Regions from separate parts of the Streptomyces spinoverrucosus genome, predicted to be linked through region 1. Evidence: riboswitches for the same ligand, from Rfam matches in the RefSeq annotation. Region 1 holds a riboswitch; each other region holds the start of a gene.

The links. A riboswitch is a leader RNA that binds a small molecule or an ion and turns the genes downstream of it on or off. The one in region 1 is predicted to bind cobalamin.
Region 2: another riboswitch for cobalamin. It lies ahead of I2W78_RS11860 (ABC transporter substrate-binding protein); the one in region 1 lies ahead of I2W78_RS31905 (cobalamin biosynthesis protein).
Region 3: another riboswitch for cobalamin. It lies ahead of I2W78_RS11890 (energy-coupling factor ABC transporter permease); the one in region 1 lies ahead of I2W78_RS31905 (cobalamin biosynthesis protein).

Annotation. Positions count from the first base shown of each region.
Region 1 covers NZ_JADPZX010000001.1:7,021,372-7,027,356, forward strand. The annotation lists gene I2W78_RS31900 (cobyric acid synthase) at 1-1,040, opposite strand, end outside; partial or broken gene I2W78_RS31905 (cobalamin biosynthesis protein) at 1,037-1,977, opposite strand; cobalamin riboswitch at 2,080-2,220, opposite strand; gene I2W78_RS41225 (DUF397 domain-containing protein) at 2,538-2,747, shown strand; gene I2W78_RS31915 (hypothetical protein) at 2,777-3,088, shown strand; gene I2W78_RS31920 (hypothetical protein) at 3,018-3,413, opposite strand; gene I2W78_RS40845 (Scr1 family TA system antitoxin-like transcriptional regulator) at 3,610-3,774, opposite strand; gene I2W78_RS31930 (hypothetical protein) at 4,164-4,385, opposite strand; gene I2W78_RS31935 (inorganic phosphate transporter) at 4,417-5,658, opposite strand; gene I2W78_RS31940 (lysozyme) at 5,822-5,985, opposite strand, start outside.
Region 2 covers NZ_JADPZX010000001.1:2,669,845-2,675,829, reverse strand. The annotation lists gene I2W78_RS11875 (FHA domain-containing protein) at 1-15, opposite strand, end outside; gene I2W78_RS11870 (hypothetical protein) at 200-1,630, shown strand; gene I2W78_RS41110 (serine/threonine-protein kinase) at 1,635-2,162, opposite strand; cobalamin riboswitch at 2,359-2,553, shown strand; gene I2W78_RS11860 (ABC transporter substrate-binding protein) at 2,591-3,625, shown strand; gene I2W78_RS11855 (FecCD family ABC transporter permease) at 3,622-4,644, shown strand; gene I2W78_RS11850 (ABC transporter ATP-binding protein) at 4,779-5,570, shown strand; gene I2W78_RS11845 (polysaccharide lyase family 7 protein) at 5,671-5,985, shown strand, end outside.
Region 3 covers NZ_JADPZX010000001.1:2,677,299-2,683,283, reverse strand. The annotation lists gene ku (non-homologous end joining protein Ku) at 1-547, shown strand, start outside; gene I2W78_RS11910 (hypothetical protein) at 657-926, shown strand; gene I2W78_RS11905 (energy-coupling factor ABC transporter ATP-binding protein) at 933-1,787, opposite strand; gene cbiQ (cobalt ECF transporter T component CbiQ) at 1,784-2,533, opposite strand; gene I2W78_RS11895 (energy-coupling factor ABC transporter substrate-binding protein) at 2,539-2,898, opposite strand; gene I2W78_RS11890 (energy-coupling factor ABC transporter permease) at 2,895-3,599, opposite strand; cobalamin riboswitch at 3,634-3,817, opposite strand; gene I2W78_RS11885 (FHA domain-containing protein) at 3,893-4,600, opposite strand; gene I2W78_RS11880 (serine/threonine-protein kinase) at 4,670-5,985, opposite strand, start outside.

The DNA of each region.
Region 1 (5,985 bases):
AGGATCTGGAAGCCGCCGCAGATGCCGAGCACGGGCCGTTGCTCGGCGACCCTGCGGGCGACGGCCGCCGCGAGCCCCCGCTCCCGCAGCCACTCCAGTGCCCGTACGGTCCCGCGCGTCCCCGGTATCACCACGAGATCGGCGTCGGCCAGCTCCTCGGGCCGGTCCACGAACCGCACCACGACACCGGGTTCGGCGGCGAGGGCGTCCACGTCCGTGAAGTTGGACATCAGCGGTACCGCACACACGGCGACGCGCAGCACGTCCGCGCCGACGGGCGGCGCGACGACGGACTCCCGCACGGCCCCGCGCATCGAGACGCGCAGTCCGTCCTCCTCGTCGATCCCCAGCCCGTGCCGGTACGGCAGCACACCGTACGTCCGCCGCCCGGTGAGCGTCCGGAGCATGTCCAGCCCCGGCTCCAGCAGGGAGACATCCCCGCGGAACTTGTTGACGAGGAACCCGGCGACGAACTCCTGGTCCTGCGGCGACAGCAGGGCGACGGTCCCGAAGAACGAGGCGAAGACCCCGCCACGGTCGATGTCGCCGACGACGAGCACGGGGAGCCGGGCGTTGCGCGCGATCCCCATGTTCACGATGTCCGTCCGCCGCAGATTGATCTCGGCCGGGCTGCCGGCCCCCTCACAGATCACCGCGTCATACGTGCCCCGCAACTCGGCGAGACAGTCGAGCACGGTACCGAGAAGCCGCTGCTGCCGTCCCCCGTGGTACCCGCGCGCGCTCATCTCCCCGACGGGCCTGCCCAGCAGCACCACCTGGCTGCTCCGCTCCCCGCCCGGCTTGAGCAGCACCGGGTTCATCAGCGCGGTCGGCTCCACACGGCACGCCTGCGCCTGCATGGCCTGCGCCCGCCCGATCTCGGCACCCTCGCGGGTGACGAACGAATTGAGCGACATGTTCTGCGCCTTGAAGGGCGCGACCTTGACGCCCTGCCGCACCAGCCAGCGGCAGATCCCGGCGGTGACGACACTCTTTCCGGCGTCGGAGGTGGTACCGGCGACCAGAAGTCCCCCGCTCATGACGCACGCCCCTTCCTCAGCATCCGCGCGCCCGCGCACACGCCGAGCGCGAGCCAGCCGACGCGCCGGGAGAGCCGTACGGCCCGATCGATGTCGGCGACTTCGACCAGACGTCCCCGGCCGTTGAGCAGGGGCCGGTGCTCGACCCGCCCCCGTACGAGAGGGTGCCGCCGAGCCGCACCCCCAGCGCGCCCGCGAACGACGCCTCCACGGGCCCGGCGTTGGGGCTGGGATGCCGACCGGCGTCGTCGTGCCAGGCCCGCACGGCCGCGCGCGGATCCGGTCCGGCGAGAGCGGCGAGTACGGCGGTCAGCCGAGCCCCCGGCCACCCGGCGACGTCGTCGAGCCGAGCGGAGGCCCACCCGTACCGCCGGTACTTGGGCGACTTGTGCCCGACCATGGCGTCCAGGGTGTTCACGGCTCGGAACCCGACGAGGCCGGGCACTCCACCGACGGCCCCCCACACCAGCGCCCCCACCACCGCGTCGGAGGTGTTCTCGGCGACCGACTCGACCACGGCGCGGGCGATCCCGTCGGCGTCGAGGGCCTGCGGATCCCGCCCGCACAGATGCGGCAGCCGCGCCCGCGCCCCCTCGACGTCCCCGGCCTCCAGGGCATGCCCGATGGCCCGGGCTTCGCGGGCGAGTGAAGTCCCCCCGACGACGGCCCAGGTGGCGAGCCCGGTGACGGCGACGGAGGCGGCGGGGGAGGACCGTACGACCCTGCGGGCGAGGGCACCGAGCGCGACGGCGCCACCGGCGCACACGGCGGTGTGCGCCGCACCCCAAGCGCGGTGGTCGCGCCACAACACCCGTTCCACGGCGGCGGCGGCCCGCCCGAACGCGGCGACCGGATGCCCGCGGCGCGGATCGCCGAGGAGGAGGTCGCCGAGGAGGCCGGCGGCGGCGCCGTACGCGAAGACGCGATCGGCACGCATGGGGCTCAGCCGGCCGTGCGGTCGGGCAGAGACCTGGTGCGGGACCTCACTGGGCAGCCGAGCATCGCGTTATGTCCTCACTCAGGGTGTCCGCGCCCTGGTTCGACGAGACCGGCGGCGAGAGTTCCTGGCTCCCGGGGAGTTACCTCCCCGGTCACAGTGGCGGGACCGCGCCGGATTCACACCGACTTCCTCTCCTGCCGCCGTACATGGCTCCGGAAGTCCACCACGGGGCCGGAACGGCCGTCAACTTGCCGTTGACCTGCGACGCTGCGGTGTGCGGAGTTCCACATCGCTGAAATATCGTCAGCCGTCGGAATCGGCGCCTTCTAGCCTCTTTCCAGGCCGGGAAGCTGGGCACACTCCAGGAGAACGGCAGTGCGAAGGCTGAGAGCGCCGGCGAGCGGCATTGGGTGATTCGTGGCGGGGAGACGAACCTGGTGTGGCCGAGCCTCCGTTGCCCTGGGGCGGACCCCGGGCGGTGGCGGGACACGGCGCTGGGGGACGTCGCGGTGAGGACGCCGTGTCGGTGCGCTGACTCTTGGGTGAAGGAGGTCGGTGTGATCGGCGGTGAGTCGTGGCGGCGGGTGTGGATCAGGAGCAGCCATTCCGGCAATACGGGCGGTGAGTGTCTGGAACTGGCCCTGGGGGAGACCGAGGTGCTCGTGCGTGACTCGAAGGGGCGCCACGACGCTGTGCTCACCTTCCGCCACGCCGCGTGGTGTGGTTTTCTGTCGGGGCTGGCGGACCCGGGAGCGGATGGTTCTTGACGATCCGTGCGGGGGCGGGAGGTAAGCGCATGGGAGACCGGGCCAAGGGTTCTTCCTCGGAGCGGACGAGGAAGCCGCACACAAGGGGGAGTTCGATCACGTCGGCCGCGCCGCTGGCGCTGTACGCCACGGTGATGGGTGGGCTCGCCGTCGGAGTCGGCGCCCTGGCCGCGCTGCTGGTGCCGGCCGGTGAGGCGCGTGCCGTGGTCTGGCTGGCGCTGACCGTGCTCATCGCCGGGGCCGCCGGTCTGTGGTGGGGGCTCACCCCGGTCAGCGACCGGCTCCGGGTTCTGCACCGGGCCCTGGCGTCGGCTCAGCCCCGGAGGTCCCCGCACCACTGACGGGGCCGCTCTGCGTGCTGCCGGAGCGATGGCGCAGCGCCCTGCCCAGTCCGGCGCCGAGCACGGTGACCAGCGCTGCTCCGGTCGCGCCGATCACCGCCGTGGTGAGCGGGGTCGCGATCCCGAAGGGGAGTGCGGGGGCGACTCTGGCGGCCACGGCGATGCTGAACAGCAGCAGACTGGCGCACGCCGTTCCCAGGAGCAGCCGGACCGACAGCAGGCGTATCTCCCCGTCCACCCGGGCGTTCTCCACCCGGATCAGAGCGTCCACCCACTCCGGCCGCTGCATGGCGTAGGCCTTCAGGGTGCAGTCGTCGAGTGGCACGGGTCCTTCCTGCTGAGCGGACTCGGGAGGGACCCCGGGATCCTCACCCGGCGGAACGGTCCGGGCCGCGCGCAACCGGCGCCACCACTCTCGCAACCCGAAGACCGCCATCGGTCCACCCCCGAACTCGCCCGGGCCGTCCCGTCCCGGGGTCAGTTGTTGTCCAGACTCTCCTTGACCGCGTCGATCAGCTCGATCATTCGGTCACCGTGACAAGCGATGCTGCTGATTTCCTCGAAACACTCCTCACGATGAACGTGGCCACGCTGAAGTGTGCCCCTGCGGAGAAGGGCAGCACCTGCAGGTTCACCCGGGGCCGCTGCATCAGCGTCTTGAGGTGGTCCAACTGCTGACGGAACACCGAAGGGCCGCCCCTCGTCGCCGTCGAGGTAGCGCTCCTGACGTGTCGTACGGAGCTCCACGAGTCGGCGCAGGTTCGGCCCCGCGTCACCGGTGGCGATCAGCGCGCCCGAGGTGAACACGGCTTACTCGCGGGCTTTGCGCAGCTCGATGCGGAGCCTGCGCCGATTCAGGCTCGGATCGATGTCTCTGGCCATGGTGCTCCCTGCCACATGTCGTCGTTGACTCGTCAGGCGGCCACTGTCGGACAGCAACTTCCCGGCAAGGTCGCTGCGCTGCTCCGAATGCGGATAAAACCCCCGCAAGCATTACAAAGCGCCTACGGGGGTTGATTCTGAAGTTGTCAGGGCTGAGCAGAGGTGAACAGAGACGGCCGTGAGGCTTCCGGTCTCAGGCCATGATCAGGAAAATTCCGTACGCCACCGCAGCCGCGCACAGCGCAAAGCACACGTACGCACCCGTGGTGGACAGCGCCGCTGAGCCGCCGCGGGTCGACGCCCTCTCCCGCCGGGAGAGGCCGACGATGCCGAGGGTGAACAGGCCCACCAGGGCCACCGTGACTACGAGGCTGACGCCGAAGACGGAGCCCAGGGCCGCCCAGTCGATCTTCATGTTGCTGCTGCTTCCTTCAGTGACCGGGTGCTCAGACCGAGGTCTGAGAGGGCGTCGGCTCCGAGGCCGTCTTCTGTGCGGGGATCGTGACGGCGAGGCCGTCCACCGGCGTACCGGCCGGAGGCGGCGTCACCGCGGCCATCGCCGTCGTCACCACTCCGGCCGGTTCCTCGGTCGTGTCGTTGACGTTCGTGTGGTCCACGACCTCGCGGCGGGAGATCTTCCAGATCGCGGCGCTGGAGCCGACCAGGAAGACGGCGACGAGCGCGGTGCCCCAGGCGCCGAAGCCGGTCACCCACTCGGCGATCGCGCCGACCAGCGCGGCGGCCGGGAGCGTCAGACCCCAGGCGACGAACATCCGGGTCGCCGTCGACCAGCGGACCACCCCGCCCTTGCGGCCCAGGCCCGCGCCCATCACCGCGCCGGAGACCGAGTGCGTGGTGGACAGGGAGAAGCCGAGGTGGGTGGAGGCCAGGATGACGGTCGCGGCGCTGGTCTGCGCGGCGAAGCCCTGCTGCGGCTGCAGGTCGGTCAGGCCCTTGCCCATGGTGCGGATGATGCGCCAGCCGCCGAGGTAGGTGCCGAGCGCGATGGCAACGCCCGCGGAGAGGATGACCCACATGGGCGGGTCGGAGTCGGGGGCGAGGGTGCCGCCGGCGACCAGGGCGAGGGTGATGATGCCCATGGTCTTCTGCGCGTCGTTCGTGCCGTGGGCCAGGGAGACCAGACCCGCCGAGGCGATCTGGCCGGCGCGGTAGCCCTTCGCGGCCGCCTTGCCGTCGGCCTTCCTGCCGAGGGTGTACGTCAGCCGGGTCGCGATCATCGCCGCGATGCCCGCGACCAGCGGGGCGGCGATCGCCGGGATCAGCACCTTGGTGACGAGCACGTCACCGTGGACCGCGCCGACACCGGCCGAGGCGACGGTGGCGCCGATCAGGCCGCCCATCAGGGCGTGCGAGGAGGAGGACGGCAGGCCGACCAGCCAGGTCAGCAGGTTCCACAGGATCGCGCCGACCAGTGCGGCGAAGATGACCTCGGGACGGATGCCGCTCTCGTCGACCAGACCTTTGGAGATCGTGTTCGCGACCTCCACGGACAGGAAGGCGCCGACCAGATTGAGGACGGCGGACATGGCCACCGCGACCTTGGGTCGTAGGGCACCTGTCGAGATGGTGGTGGCCATCGCGTTCGCGGTGTCGTGGAAACCGTTCGTGAAATCGAACGCGAGTGCGGTTACCACCACAATCGCGAGGATCAGCGAGATGCCTTCCATTTACCCAGGCAATCGTTCGAGGTCATTGGCTGGACGAACGTAGGTAACCCAGATGAACGAAAGGTGAACTGAGGGGGGCTTCCGGGTGTCTGTAGGTGGGGGTCGCCATGCCCCAGGGAATCGACGGCCCCCGTGCCGTGCCGCGGAGCCCCGTGCCGTACGGCTAGAAGCCTCTCGCGAACCGCTTCAGCTGGGTCATCGACCCGTTGAAGAGATTCTGGTCACCCGGCAGGCTGCCGCTGTTGTCGTACTGCCAGAAGGTCCACAGCGACCACCCCGCGGGCAGTGTGCCCGCCGTCGCCGAGTCGTACCGCGCGATCCACAGGG
Region 2 (5,985 bases), 4.4 Mb from region 1:
GGCGGAGCGGGACATCGCGGATCTCCTGGTGTTCTGGTGGTGTTCCGGTGTTCGTCGCGGGTGCTGCTCTCCAGGGTGGGCTTGACGCTTCGGGACCCCTCCCCAAGTCTGCCCCGTATAAAGGCCGTGCCCGAACTGCCGGACGTCAACGGCACCGGCACGCACGGAAATTGACGTTCACGCCAGGGGGAGCAGCAGGATGGACCAGCCGACGTACACCATGCCCGTCCCACCGGAACCACCCGGACCGCCACCCCGGCCCCGGCGGTACGACCCACTGGCGGTGGCCCTCGGCAACGCCTCCCTGCTCGGCGTCGGCTACCTGCTGATCGGGCGGCGCAAGCTCGCCGTCACGGCGGTGCTGGGCACGGTCGTCCTCGTCTCCGCGCTCGTCTCCACCGCCTCCTGGGGGTACGAGATCGCCGCGCTGGTGTGGTGGGTGGCGGTCATCGCCCACGGGTGGTTCCTGGCGAGCCGTGGCACGCCCCGGGTCGCCGCGCGCGGACAGCGCCTGGTCGCGGTCTGCGTCACGCTGCCGGTGCTGCTGGCGGTGGGACTGCTGCGGTACGACGCCACCCGCATCGGGCGGAGCGTCACCGAGGCCCGCGACAAGGGCGACTGCGCCGGGGTGTTCGCCGCGCAGGAGAAGGTGTGGGCCGGGCATCGCATGGCCGACGCCCCGCTCAGTGCCCGGGGCGACGAGGTGGTCGAGGAATGCCGCCGACTGGGGACGGCGGAGGTCCTGCTGGACAGCGGTCTGCGCAGCAACACCGAGGCTCTGGAGCAGGGCTTCGGCATCCTCTCCTCCGTGCTCCGCGAGCCCGGCCACGAGCAGACCGTCCGCACGGTCCTGGACGGATTCCTCGACGGCCTGCCCACGAACAGCCCCTGCGGCACCGTCAAGATCACCGACTGGCTCCGCGACCGTGAGCCGACCCGCGACCAGCTCGACCGGTCCGCCGACACCGCGAACCGGGTCGCGCCCGGCGCGCTCGTCGCTTGCGGCGACAACCTCATGAAGGGCAGCGACTGGGAGACGGCCAAGGCGCGCTACCGGCAGCTGCTCGACGAGTATCCCGAGGACAACCTCGGGAACCGGGCCCGCGCGGGCATCACCAAGGCCACGCACGCCATCGAGCTGGACAACGTCCGCACCCTGCTGCAGGGAACGCAGGACGAACAGCCCGAGTACTGCTCCCAGCCGGCCAAGTACAGCGCCGCCAAGCCGATGGGCAAGGGCACCAACCGCGCGCTGTTCTACGGCAACACCGAGTACACCAACCAGCTCCCCGGCAACTGGAAGGCCGGTGACGCCGCCGACGCGGTGGCGATCGTCTGCGTGGGCGAGGCGGACTTCGGGACCTCCGTCGAGACGTGTCCGTACCAGAGCCGGGACTCGGGTGCCGTCAGCTATGTGACCTTCCACAAGATCGCGATCCCGGTGCGGGTCTACGAACTGCGCACCGGCAAGCTGGTCAGCAAGCGCACGATCCAGATCGGCGGATCGAGCTGCCCCGCGATCATCACGTACTACACGTACGGCACCGACGACACCCCGCCGACGAACCGGTACGTCACCGAGTCCAAGTCCGATGTGCGGGGCGCGTTCAGGCCGCTGACCAACAGGTGACCGGTCAGCTCGGCAAGGCCTGCGCGATATTCCGTACCGCCGTGGCCGACAGCGACGTGGCGGAAATCCCGAAGTCGGTCAGCCGGGCCACGCCGTCCTCGGTGACCAGGATGTTCTCCGGCGTCACATCGCCGTGCACCACGCCCTCGCGGTGCGACTTCGCCGGCGCGTCGGCGATCTGGCCGCCGATCGAGCCGGCCTCCTCGGGGGTGCGGCGACCACGCTCGGCGAGGACCTGGGCGAGGCTGCGGGAGGGGACGTACTCCATGACGATCCAGCAGGTCTCCTCTTCGACGGCGATGTCGAAGACGGGCACGATGCCGGGATGGTGCACCCGCCCCGCGTTGCGCGCCTCCCGGGTCAGCCGCTCGGTGGCCCGGTCGTCATCAGGGCGGGCGCACTTGACCGCGACCCGCCGGTGCAGCAACTCGTCCCAGGCCAGCCAGACGACGCCCATGCCGCCCTTGCCGATGGGTTCCCGCAAGAGATACCGGCCGGCGACCCGGTCCCCGGCCTCAGGCGTCACACGCACGCCCCGCTCCTCACCCCACGTCCAGCAATGGTGACGGAGTGTACTCAGCCGCCTTGTCACGCACGTGACTTCGGGCGGACTGGCACAGGATCGCCCCAGGGCACGCGGATTACCTCCCCGTAACTCCAATTGGCGGGCGGCCAAGGGCACTTGGAGGCGACGCTTGACCGGCCGCGCCGCCCCCGCCCGAGCCCCGTGATAGCTTGCGCCAGCCAGTCGCATCCCAGTACGAGGGCGTACGGGGATCAGGGAATCCGGTGCGAATCCGGAGCTGACGCGCAGCGGTGAGGGCGACGGGCACGGCAATCGGCCACTGGACCGGCGAGGTCCGGGAAGGCGTCGTGTCCGGGTGACCCCGAGTCCGAAGACCTGCTGGCACACGGTACGGTCGGGCCCCGCGTACGGGCCCTCGACGTAGAGGAACAGCTGTGCCCGTCACGCGCACCACGTCCCTGTCCGCCGCGCTGCTGTGCGGAGCGCTCCTGCTCACCGCCTGCGGAAGCGGAACCTCCGGCGGGGCTGACGACAAGGCGTCGGCCACCGGGCGGTCGATCGAGAACTGCGGGCGGACCGTGCAGGTCACCGGCGCCGGACCGCGACGGGCCGTCTCCCTCAACCAGGGCACCACGGAGATCATGCTCTCCCTCGGCCTCGCCGACCGCATGGTCGGCACCGCGACCTGGACCGACCCCGTGATGAAGGGCCTGGAGAAGGCGAACGCCGAGGTGGACCGGCTGGCGGACAACGCCCCGTCCTTCGAGGCGGTCCTGGACCGGGAGCCCGACTTCGTGGCCGCCTCGTTCGCCTCCACGCTCGGCACGGGCGGTGTGGCCACACGCGATCAGTTCGAGAAGCTGGGCGTGCCCACGTACCTCTCCCCGGCGGACTGCGAGGGCAAGGACAACAGCGGCGACGGCGACGGCGTCCGGACCGAGCCGCTGACCATGGACACCGTCTACGGCGAGGTCCGCGATCTGGCCGGCCTCTTCGGGGTGGCCGACCGCGGCGACAGGCTGGTCGCCGACCTCAAGGCGCGGGTTGCCACCGCCACGAAGGACCTCCACGCCTCGAACGTCACCCTCCTGTACTGGTTCGCCAACTCCGAGTCCCCCTACATGGCGGGCTGTTGCGGAGCTCCCGGCGTCATCACGAACGCCGTCGGCGCGAAGAACGTCTTCGACGACACGACGGACGAATGGCCCCAGATCAACTGGGAGACCGTCGCCGACCGCGACCCTGACGTGCTCGTCATCGGCGACCTCACCCGCAAGTCGCAGACCGCGGAGAGCGCCGCGAAGAAGATCGAGTTCCTGGAGACCAACCCGGTCACCCGGAACATGGACGCCGTCCGGCACAAGCGGTACGTCCTGCTCAGCGGGCAGGCGATGAACCCGACCATCCGCACGGTCGAGGGCATCGAGGCGGTCGCGCGCGGCCTGCGCGACTTCGGCCTCGCGAAGTGACCGGGGCTCTGCTGCGCTACGCGGCAGGCCTGGTGGTGCTGGTGGCCTCCGTCGCCGTTGCCCTCACCATCGGCCCGGCCGACATCGGCGTCGCCGACGTGTGGTCGGTCGTCGCCTCCCACCTCGGCGGCGACCCCTCCGGCCTCACCCCGATCCGCGACGGCATCGTCTGGAACCTCCGCCTGCCCCGCACCCTGCTCGCCGCCGTGTGCGGCGCCGGACTGGCCCTGTGCGGCGCGGTGATGCAGTCCCTGCTGCGCAACCCGCTCGCCGACCCCTTCGTCCTCGGCGTCTCCTCCGGCGCGTCGACCGGCGCCGTCCTCGTGGTCGTGCTCGGCGCGGGTGGCGGGGCGCTGTCGCTGTCCGGCGGCGCCTTCGTGGGGGCCCTGTGCTCCTTCGCGCTGATGCTGCTGCTCGCCCACACCCTCGGCGGCACCACCGACCGGGTCGTGCTGTCCGGCGTCGCCGCGATGCAGCTCTTCTCGGCGCTCACCTCCTTCGTCGTGGTCACCTCGGCGGACGCCGACACCACCCGCGCCGTGCTGTTCTGGCTGCTCGGCTCGCTCAGCGGCGCGGGCTGGACGGACGTATGGCTGTGTCTGGCCGTCCTGCTGCTGGTCCTCGCCGTCTGCCTCGGCCACGGCAGGACGCTGGACGCCTTCGCCTTCGGGCAGGACGCGGCGGCCACGCTCGGCGTCCATGTCGCCCGTACCCGCCTGGTGCTGCTCAGCGCCACCGCGCTGCTCACCGCTGCCCTGGTCAGCAGCGCGGGCGCGATCGGTTTCGTGGGCCTGGTGCTGCCGCACGCGGCCCGCGCCCTGGTCGGCCCCGGCCACGGCCGCCTGCTGCCGGCCACCGCACTGGGCGGCGCGGTCTTCCTCGTCTGGATCGACACCCTCGCCCGCACCCTGCTCGAACCACTGGAGATCCCGGTGGGCGTGATGACCTCCCTGATCGGCGTCCCCGCCTTCGTCGCGGTCCTGTACCGCACCCACCGGGCCGGGAGGAGCGTCCGATGATTCGCGTACGGAGCCGGGAGGAGCGTTCGATGACTTACGTACGGGCAGCCGGGAGGAGCGTTCGATGACTTACGTACGGGCGGCCGGGAGGAGCGTTCGATGACTTACGTACGGGCGGCCGGGAGGAGCGTTCGATGACCCTCGCCGCCGACCGCGTCTGCCGTACCGCCGACGGGCGGCTCATCCTGGACGGCGTCAGCATCACACCGGCGCCCGGCGCCATGACCGGCCTGCTGGGTCCCAACGGCTCCGGCAAGTCCACCCTGCTGCGCCTGCTGTCCGGCGTCCTCGCCCCCGCCTCCGGCGTGGTCACCCTCGACGGCCGGCCGCTGTCCGACCTGCGCCGCCGGGACATCGCCCGCCGTGTCGCCGTGGTCGAGCAACAGGCGGACACCCAGGTGGAGTTGACGGTCGCGGACGTCGTACGACTCGGCCGCGTCCCGCACCGGCGTGCCTGGACCCCGCCGACGCCGGCGGACGAGGACGCCGTACGCGGCGCCCTGGCCCGCACCGGCCTGACCGACCGCGCCGACCAGCCCTGGCACACGCTCTCCGGCGGCGAGCGCCAACGCGTCCAGATCGCCCGCGCGCTGGCCCAGGAACCCCGCGAACTCCTCCTCGACGAACCCACCAACCACCTCGACCTCCAGCACCAACTCGACGTCCTCGACCTGCTCGCCGCCCTCCCCGTCACCTCCGTCGTGGCGCTGCACGACCTGAACCTCGCCGCGATGTACTGCGACCGCCTGGTCGTCCTGACCCGGGGCCGGGTGGTGGCCGCGGGCACACCGGCCGAGGTGCTCACCGCGGACCTGATCGCCGAGGTCTACGGCGTCCGCGTCACGATCACGGCCCCGGGGGACGAGGGGCGCCCGTACATCCGGGTGCTGGGCACCGTCGCCTCCGCCGGGCTGGAAGCCCACTGAACGGGCTTGCGGCAGGTGTTGCGGGACGGGTCCCGTCAACGGCCACTACGGTTCGCGTCGGCCCGGTCCCAACCCCCGACCCACAGGGAGGAACCCCTCCATGCCCAGCACTCGGACCTGTGTGCTGGCGGGCATCGTCGCGGCTGCCGCGACCGCCACGCTCACGCTGCCCGCCCAGGCCGGCACTCCGGCCCCGCCCGACCGGTCGACCGCCCGGTGCGCCTACCCGGCCAAAATCCTCGACCTGACCGGCTGGAAGCTGACGCTGCCCACCGGCGAGGACGAGGACCCCACCGAGATCACCCAGCCCGAGCTGGCGACCTTCTCCGCCAAGCCCTGGTTCCGGGCCGCCGCCGACTGCGACGCCGTCCGGTTCCGGGCCGCCGTCAACGGCGTGACGACGGGAGGTTCGAGC
Region 3 (5,985 bases), 4.3 Mb from region 1:
GGGCATGCTGCGGGTGGTCGGCGACGCCATCGCCATGCACGGGCTGCTGTGGCCGGACGAGGTCCGCGCGCCCGAGGGCGTCGCCCCCGACACCAACGTCACCGTCCGCGACAAGGAACTCGACCTCGCGGACGCCCTGATGGACACCCTCGGCGAGGTCGAGCTCGAAGACCTGCACGACGAGTACCGCGAGGCCGTCGAGGAGGTCATCGCCGCGAAGGCGGCCGGCGAGGCGCCTCCCGAGGCTCCCGAACCCGCGGCGGGCGGCAAGGTGCTCGACCTGATGGCGGCCCTGGAGAGCAGCGTCCGCGCGGCCCGGGAGTCCCGAGGCGAGGCCCCGGCCGAGGAGGCAGAGGTCCGCTCGCTCGGCAGGAAGGCCCCGGCGAAGAAGACGGGCGCGAAGAAGACCGCCGCGTCCGCGAAGAAGACGGCGGCCAAGTCGGCGCAGGGGACGAAGAAGGCGGCTTCGAAGAGCACGGCGAAGAAGACGACGGCGAAGAAGACGACGGCGAAGAAGACGACGGCGTCACGCAAGCGTTCGGCTTGACCGCGGCGGCTGAAGTCGACGCTTCTGTCACAGAGTTCACGCATCGATCGATCACATCCCGTCGCTGAGGTAGCCCTGGTCGTACACAGCCGACCAAACGGGGGACGCGATGCGATCCGAGCATCAGGACCAGAAGAACGAGACGCGGGCCAAGGACGTGCCCGGAGACGCCTGGTGGGCGGGCCTCGGCCCGGTCGGCGGTGTGGTCCTGCTGCTGATCGGGCTCGGCCTGCTGGCCTGGGCCTTCCTGGACCTGCCCGGTTCCCGCGGCCCGCACCTGCCCTACGAGGGGGCCAAGGTCCTGGCGATCGGCGCCGTGGTCGCGGGGACCACACTGCTGGCGCGGCGCAGCAAGCGCGGGGACGTCCAGGACGACTGAGGGCCCTCAGCCGCGCGGCCCCGCCTGCGCCGCCGCCAGTGCCGCCAGCTCCTCCGCCGTACGCGGCCCGGTGGCCGTGTCGTCCAACAGGCCCTGGCCGCGCAGCAGTTCCGCCGCCGCGACGCCCCAGGGCAGGCGCAGGCCCGCCTGGCGCAGCAGCTCCGTGCGGGCCAGGTTCTCGGGCGCCGGGCCGGTGCGCACGCCGGACGGGGTGAGCAGGGCCGCGTCGTCGGCCCAGCGCAGGGCCAGGTCGACGTCGTGAGTGGCCATCACGACGGTCGTGCCGGACGCGCGCAGCCCGTCGAGGGTGGCGAGCAGCCGTTCCTGGCCGTCGGGATCGAGCCCGGCCGTCGGCTCGTCGAGGATCAGCACACGCGGCCGCATCGCGACGGCACCGGCGATCGCGGTCCGCTTGCGCTGCCCGTACGACAGCAGATGCGTGGGCCGGTCGGCCAGCCGGGCGATGTCCAGCGCGGCCAGCGCCTGATCGACCCGCGCCCGCACCTCGGCGTCCGGCAGCCCGAGGTTCAGCGGCCCGAAGGACACGTCCTGCGCCACCGAGGCGGCGAACAGCTGGTCGTCCGGATCCTGCACCACCAGCTGAACGGTGGTCCGCAACCGGGTCAGCCCCTTCCGGTCGTACGACACCGGCGTGCCGTCCACCGTCAACTCCCCGGCGTGCGGCCGAAGTCCGCCGCTGAGCAGCCGCATCAGCGTGGTCTTGCCGCTGCCGTTGCGGCCGAGCAGCGCCAGCGCGCGCCCCTCGCGCACCTCGAAGTCGAGGCCGGTGAGCACGGCCGGGCCCTCCTCGTAGGAGAAGGACACGCCCCGCAGGGCGACCAGGGCGGCGGCCTCGCTCATGACAGTGGCCTTTCGAGTACGAAGGTGAGGGCGGCCAGCGTCGCGAGCAGCGCGACGCTCAGAGCCGTGAACGGGACGGAGACGCGGGCCTCGGGCACCAGCACGCGCAGGGTGCCGTCGTAACCGCGTCCGGCGAGCCCCGCTTGCAGGCGCGCCGCCCGGTCGAAGGCCCGCACGAAGGCGGTGGCGCCGAGCCCGGCCAGGGACCGCCACTGGGCGGCCCGCGTGGTGTGCCCGAGGCGCGCGGCCTGGGCGTCGCGGATCCGGCGCACGGAGTCGAGGAGCAGAAAGCTCATGCGGTACGTCACCAGAGCCACATCGACGACGGGCGCGGGCACCCCGGCGCGGACCAGCCGGGGCAGCAGGTCGGACATCGGGGTGGTGAACGCGAACAGCAGCACGCCGAGGGATGCGGCCGAGGTGCGCAGCAGCAACTCCCCGGCACGCACCGGGCCGCCGTCGGCGAGGCCCACGAACCCGTCGGGGCCGCCGACCCGCACCAGCAGCGGCAGCGCGCCGGTCACGCAGAAGCCCAGCGGGACGCGGTAGGCCCGCCACAGCCGCCGCCCGGGCACGCCCGCCGGGCCGAGCAGCACGGCCAGTGCCGTGACCAGCACCAGCGCGGCCCCCGGCCAGGGCGGCAGCGAGATCGCAAGTACCGTGAGCCCCAGCCCGAGCACGGCCTTGTCCACGGGATGGCGGCGGCGCCAGCGACTGCTGTGCGCCGCCGCGTCGATCGGCAGCACGGGCCTCAGGCCCCTTCGGCTCCGTCGTGCCCGGGCACCCGCACAGGGTCCTGCTCCTCCCGGGCCCGGGCCTCACCCTGGCGGCGTCCGCGCCGCACCCCGAAGTAGTACGCGAGCGCGCCCGCGCCGACCGCCGCCTGGAGGGCGAACAGGCCGGACTCGATCTCGCCGGACGGCGGCTCGTACAGGGGCGAGAACCATGGCTCGTAGTCCGGGTCCAGCTCGGTGATCGCCGTCTCCGCCTCGGCGTCGGCGCCGGTGAATGGCTCCTCCTTGTGGTCGCCGAGCCCGAACACCAGCGGCAGCACCGCGAGGGCGGCGACGGCGAGCAGCAGCAGGAGGTTGATCTTCGCGTTGCGCTTCATCGGGCCACCGCCTCGGTACCGGCCGTCTTGGTGCCGGTCTTGGTGAGCAGCACGCCCAGCCGGGTCAGTTCACCCTTGCTGGACTGCACGAGCAGCCGCATCACCAGCACCGTGAGCAGCCCCTCGCTCACCGCGAGCGGGATCTGCGTGACCGCGAAGATGGCGCCGAACTTGCCGAGCGCGCCCAGGAAACCGCTGCTCGGGTCGGGGAAGGCGAGCGCCAGCTGGACGCTGGTGACGCAGTAGGTGGACAGGTCGGCGACGAACGCGCCGAAGAACACGGCGACCATCAGCGGCACGTCGTACCGGCGCAGCAGCCGGTAGATGCCGTATCCGGCCCAGGGGCCGACGATCGCCATCGAGAAGACGTTGGCGCCGAGCGTGGTCAGCCCGCCGTGGGCGAGCAACAGCGCCTGGAACAGCAGGGTGATGGTGCCCAGCACCGCCATCACCGGCGGCCGGAACAGGATGGCGCCCAGTCCCGTGCCGGTGGGATGCGAGCAGCTCCCGGTCACGGACGGCAGCTTCAGCGCCGACAGGACGAAGGTGAAGGCGCCCGAGGCGCCGAGGAGCAGGGTGCTCTCGGGGTGTTCCCTGACCTCACGGGTGAGGGAGCGGACTCCGTGGACGACGAATGGCGCGGACGCGGCACCCCAGGCGATCGCGTGCGCCGGAGGCAGAAAACCCTCGGCTATGTGCATGGCTTCAGCAGACCCTCTCCAGCACCTCGTGGATGGTGTACAACGCGCCTCGGCCGGTCTCCTGGCTGACGGGTGACACCGCCCGTGCTCCGCCTTCCCGGGTCACAAGGACCCAGTGGCTGCCCGCGAGGGGCCGGAGCCGGACTTCCCGATCACAGTGGCGAGGGCCGCACCGGCATCACACCGGTTTCCCGTTCACCAAGGCGTGGTGACAGTAGTGCGCCCGCGGGGGTGGTGACAAGCGGTGCATCGGGGGCGCGAAGGCGCTGGTCACGCGGCGCACACGCCGGACGTCACCCGTCGAGCTCCCGGTCCAGCAGCGCCAGGTCCGGCGGTACGAGGTGGGTGGCGTCCACCAGATCCCGGAGCAGGCTGTGCAGCGGTACGGCCTCGTCGGCGCTCAGACGGGCGCCGATCTCCGCGACCCGGTGCTCGATCCCGGGCGCCTCCCAGTCGGTCTCCGGGCGCAGGAAGCGCAGTTGCTGCAGGGCCTTGCGGGAGGGGAAGGGGCGCGGGTCGGACTCGTGGCGCAGGTAGCGCTGGCCCAGGACGACCAGGAGCAGCCGTTCGTCGTCGTCGAGGGGCGGGCGGTCCTGCGGGAAGTCTCGGGAGTGGCGGGCGGGGTCCGTGACATACAGCTCGATCAGGTACTCGCGGTGGCCGAGGCCCTGCACGAAGAGCGGGGTGTAGCCGGAGGGGACGGGGAGCGGCGCGGTGCGGGGGGTGAGGAGTTCGTCGTGGGGGAGACGCAGGGGCCGGCGGCCGGTGTTGTGCAGCCACCAGTGGCCGTGGTGGTACGTCAGCTCTCCCTGCCGGCGGCTCACCCGCAGGTCGTCACCGCCGACGTACAGCTCCGTGGCGGGGCAGCCCGGGGCGCGGCCGAAGCACACCAGGCGGCCGGGCTCCGGAGCGGCCGTGATCCCGCCCGCCGCCGATCTCGCGTGCAGGGTGTCCGGGGCGGCCGGTGGGGCACCGCGCGCGAGACTCTCACGACGGTTCATCCCCGGCTCCTCGGCGTGGTGGCTCGTTGCCCACACTGTCCGGGTCGGCTGCGGGACCCTTCCCGCCCGTCAGCGTTCGGGCAGCTTGGCGGCGGCGGAGGTGGCGAGGCCGGTGACCATCTCGCAGAGCTCGTCCATGGGGCGTTCGCCGCCGACGCGCAGGCGCACCATCTCGGCGGCCGGTACGGCGCCCTCGCCGCTGTACCGGCGGTATTCGAGGAAGACCGTGCAGGTCTCGTCGCCGTCGCCCTCCGGCTTGACGAGGGCCCGGTGGCCGCTGAGCCGCACGGCTTCGCCGTCCGTCGCGGACTTGGGCTGGTCGCGGAAGAAGCTCACCTCCGCCTCCAGGTCGTCCACCTCGCTGAACCACTCGCAGTTCCAGTTCGCGACACCGACCTCCGGCGTGTCCGGCTTGATACCGGGCACGGCGCCCGTCAGCGCCTTCGCGTCGAGCAGCGCGCAGGCGTCCGACCAGGCCAGCGAGTTGTCCGGGTAGGCCGGGGAACGGCGGGGCAGCGGACCGTCGTTCAGCACCTCGGCGGCGCTGCGGGCGGCCGTGTCGGCGACTGTGCACAGCGTCGCGCTGCCGCCGGTCACCGAGCCGTCCCCGACGTCGACGCGGATCCCGACGAGGGTGCCGTCGGCATCCCCGGCGGCGCTGTCGTACAGCAGCAGCCCGCACTCGTCGGTCTCCGGCGGCTCCTCAAGGACGCCGATCGTCCCGATGCGCGTGGCCGGGCGGGAGCTCTCGGGCCGGGAGCCTGGGCGTAACTGGACCGAGACGTCGATGCGGGTCTTGTCGTCGGGGCTGACGAGCACGTCACAGCGGTCGAAGTTGCCGTAGTCCACGTCGACATGGACCTCGCCGAACCGGCCGAGGGCGGCCGGGTCGGTCAGGGCGCACACATCGGCGGTGCGCGGATCGCCGATCAGGGACCCTTCCGTGGTCCGGCTCCGGCCCGCCTCGTCCGTGCCCTGACCCGAATCGCCGTCGCCGCCGTCGGGCGCGAGGATCAGACCGCCCAGGACCAGCGCGGCGCCGATCCCGACGGCCGTGGCCAGCAGGGGCCGGCGTGCCGGCCAACTCCATCGCGCCCGCCGGCCGGGCTGGGCGGTCGTGGCCTGGGACCCGGAGGTGGCGACGGCGGCCAGCAGCCGTCCGGCCTCGGCGGCGTCGGGGCGTTGCCGTGGGTCGCGCCGGAGCATGGCGGTGAGTACCGGATACAGCGGGCCCACGGCCTCGGCGTCCATCTCCACGACGCCCTGCTCGGCCTTCCAGTACGTCAGGCGCTCGGTGTCCGTCCCGCCGTCCCCGCCGTCCCCGGACTCCCCGCCGCGCGGCGGCGCCCCGGTGACCAGCGCGTACAGGGTGGCGGCCAGGCAGA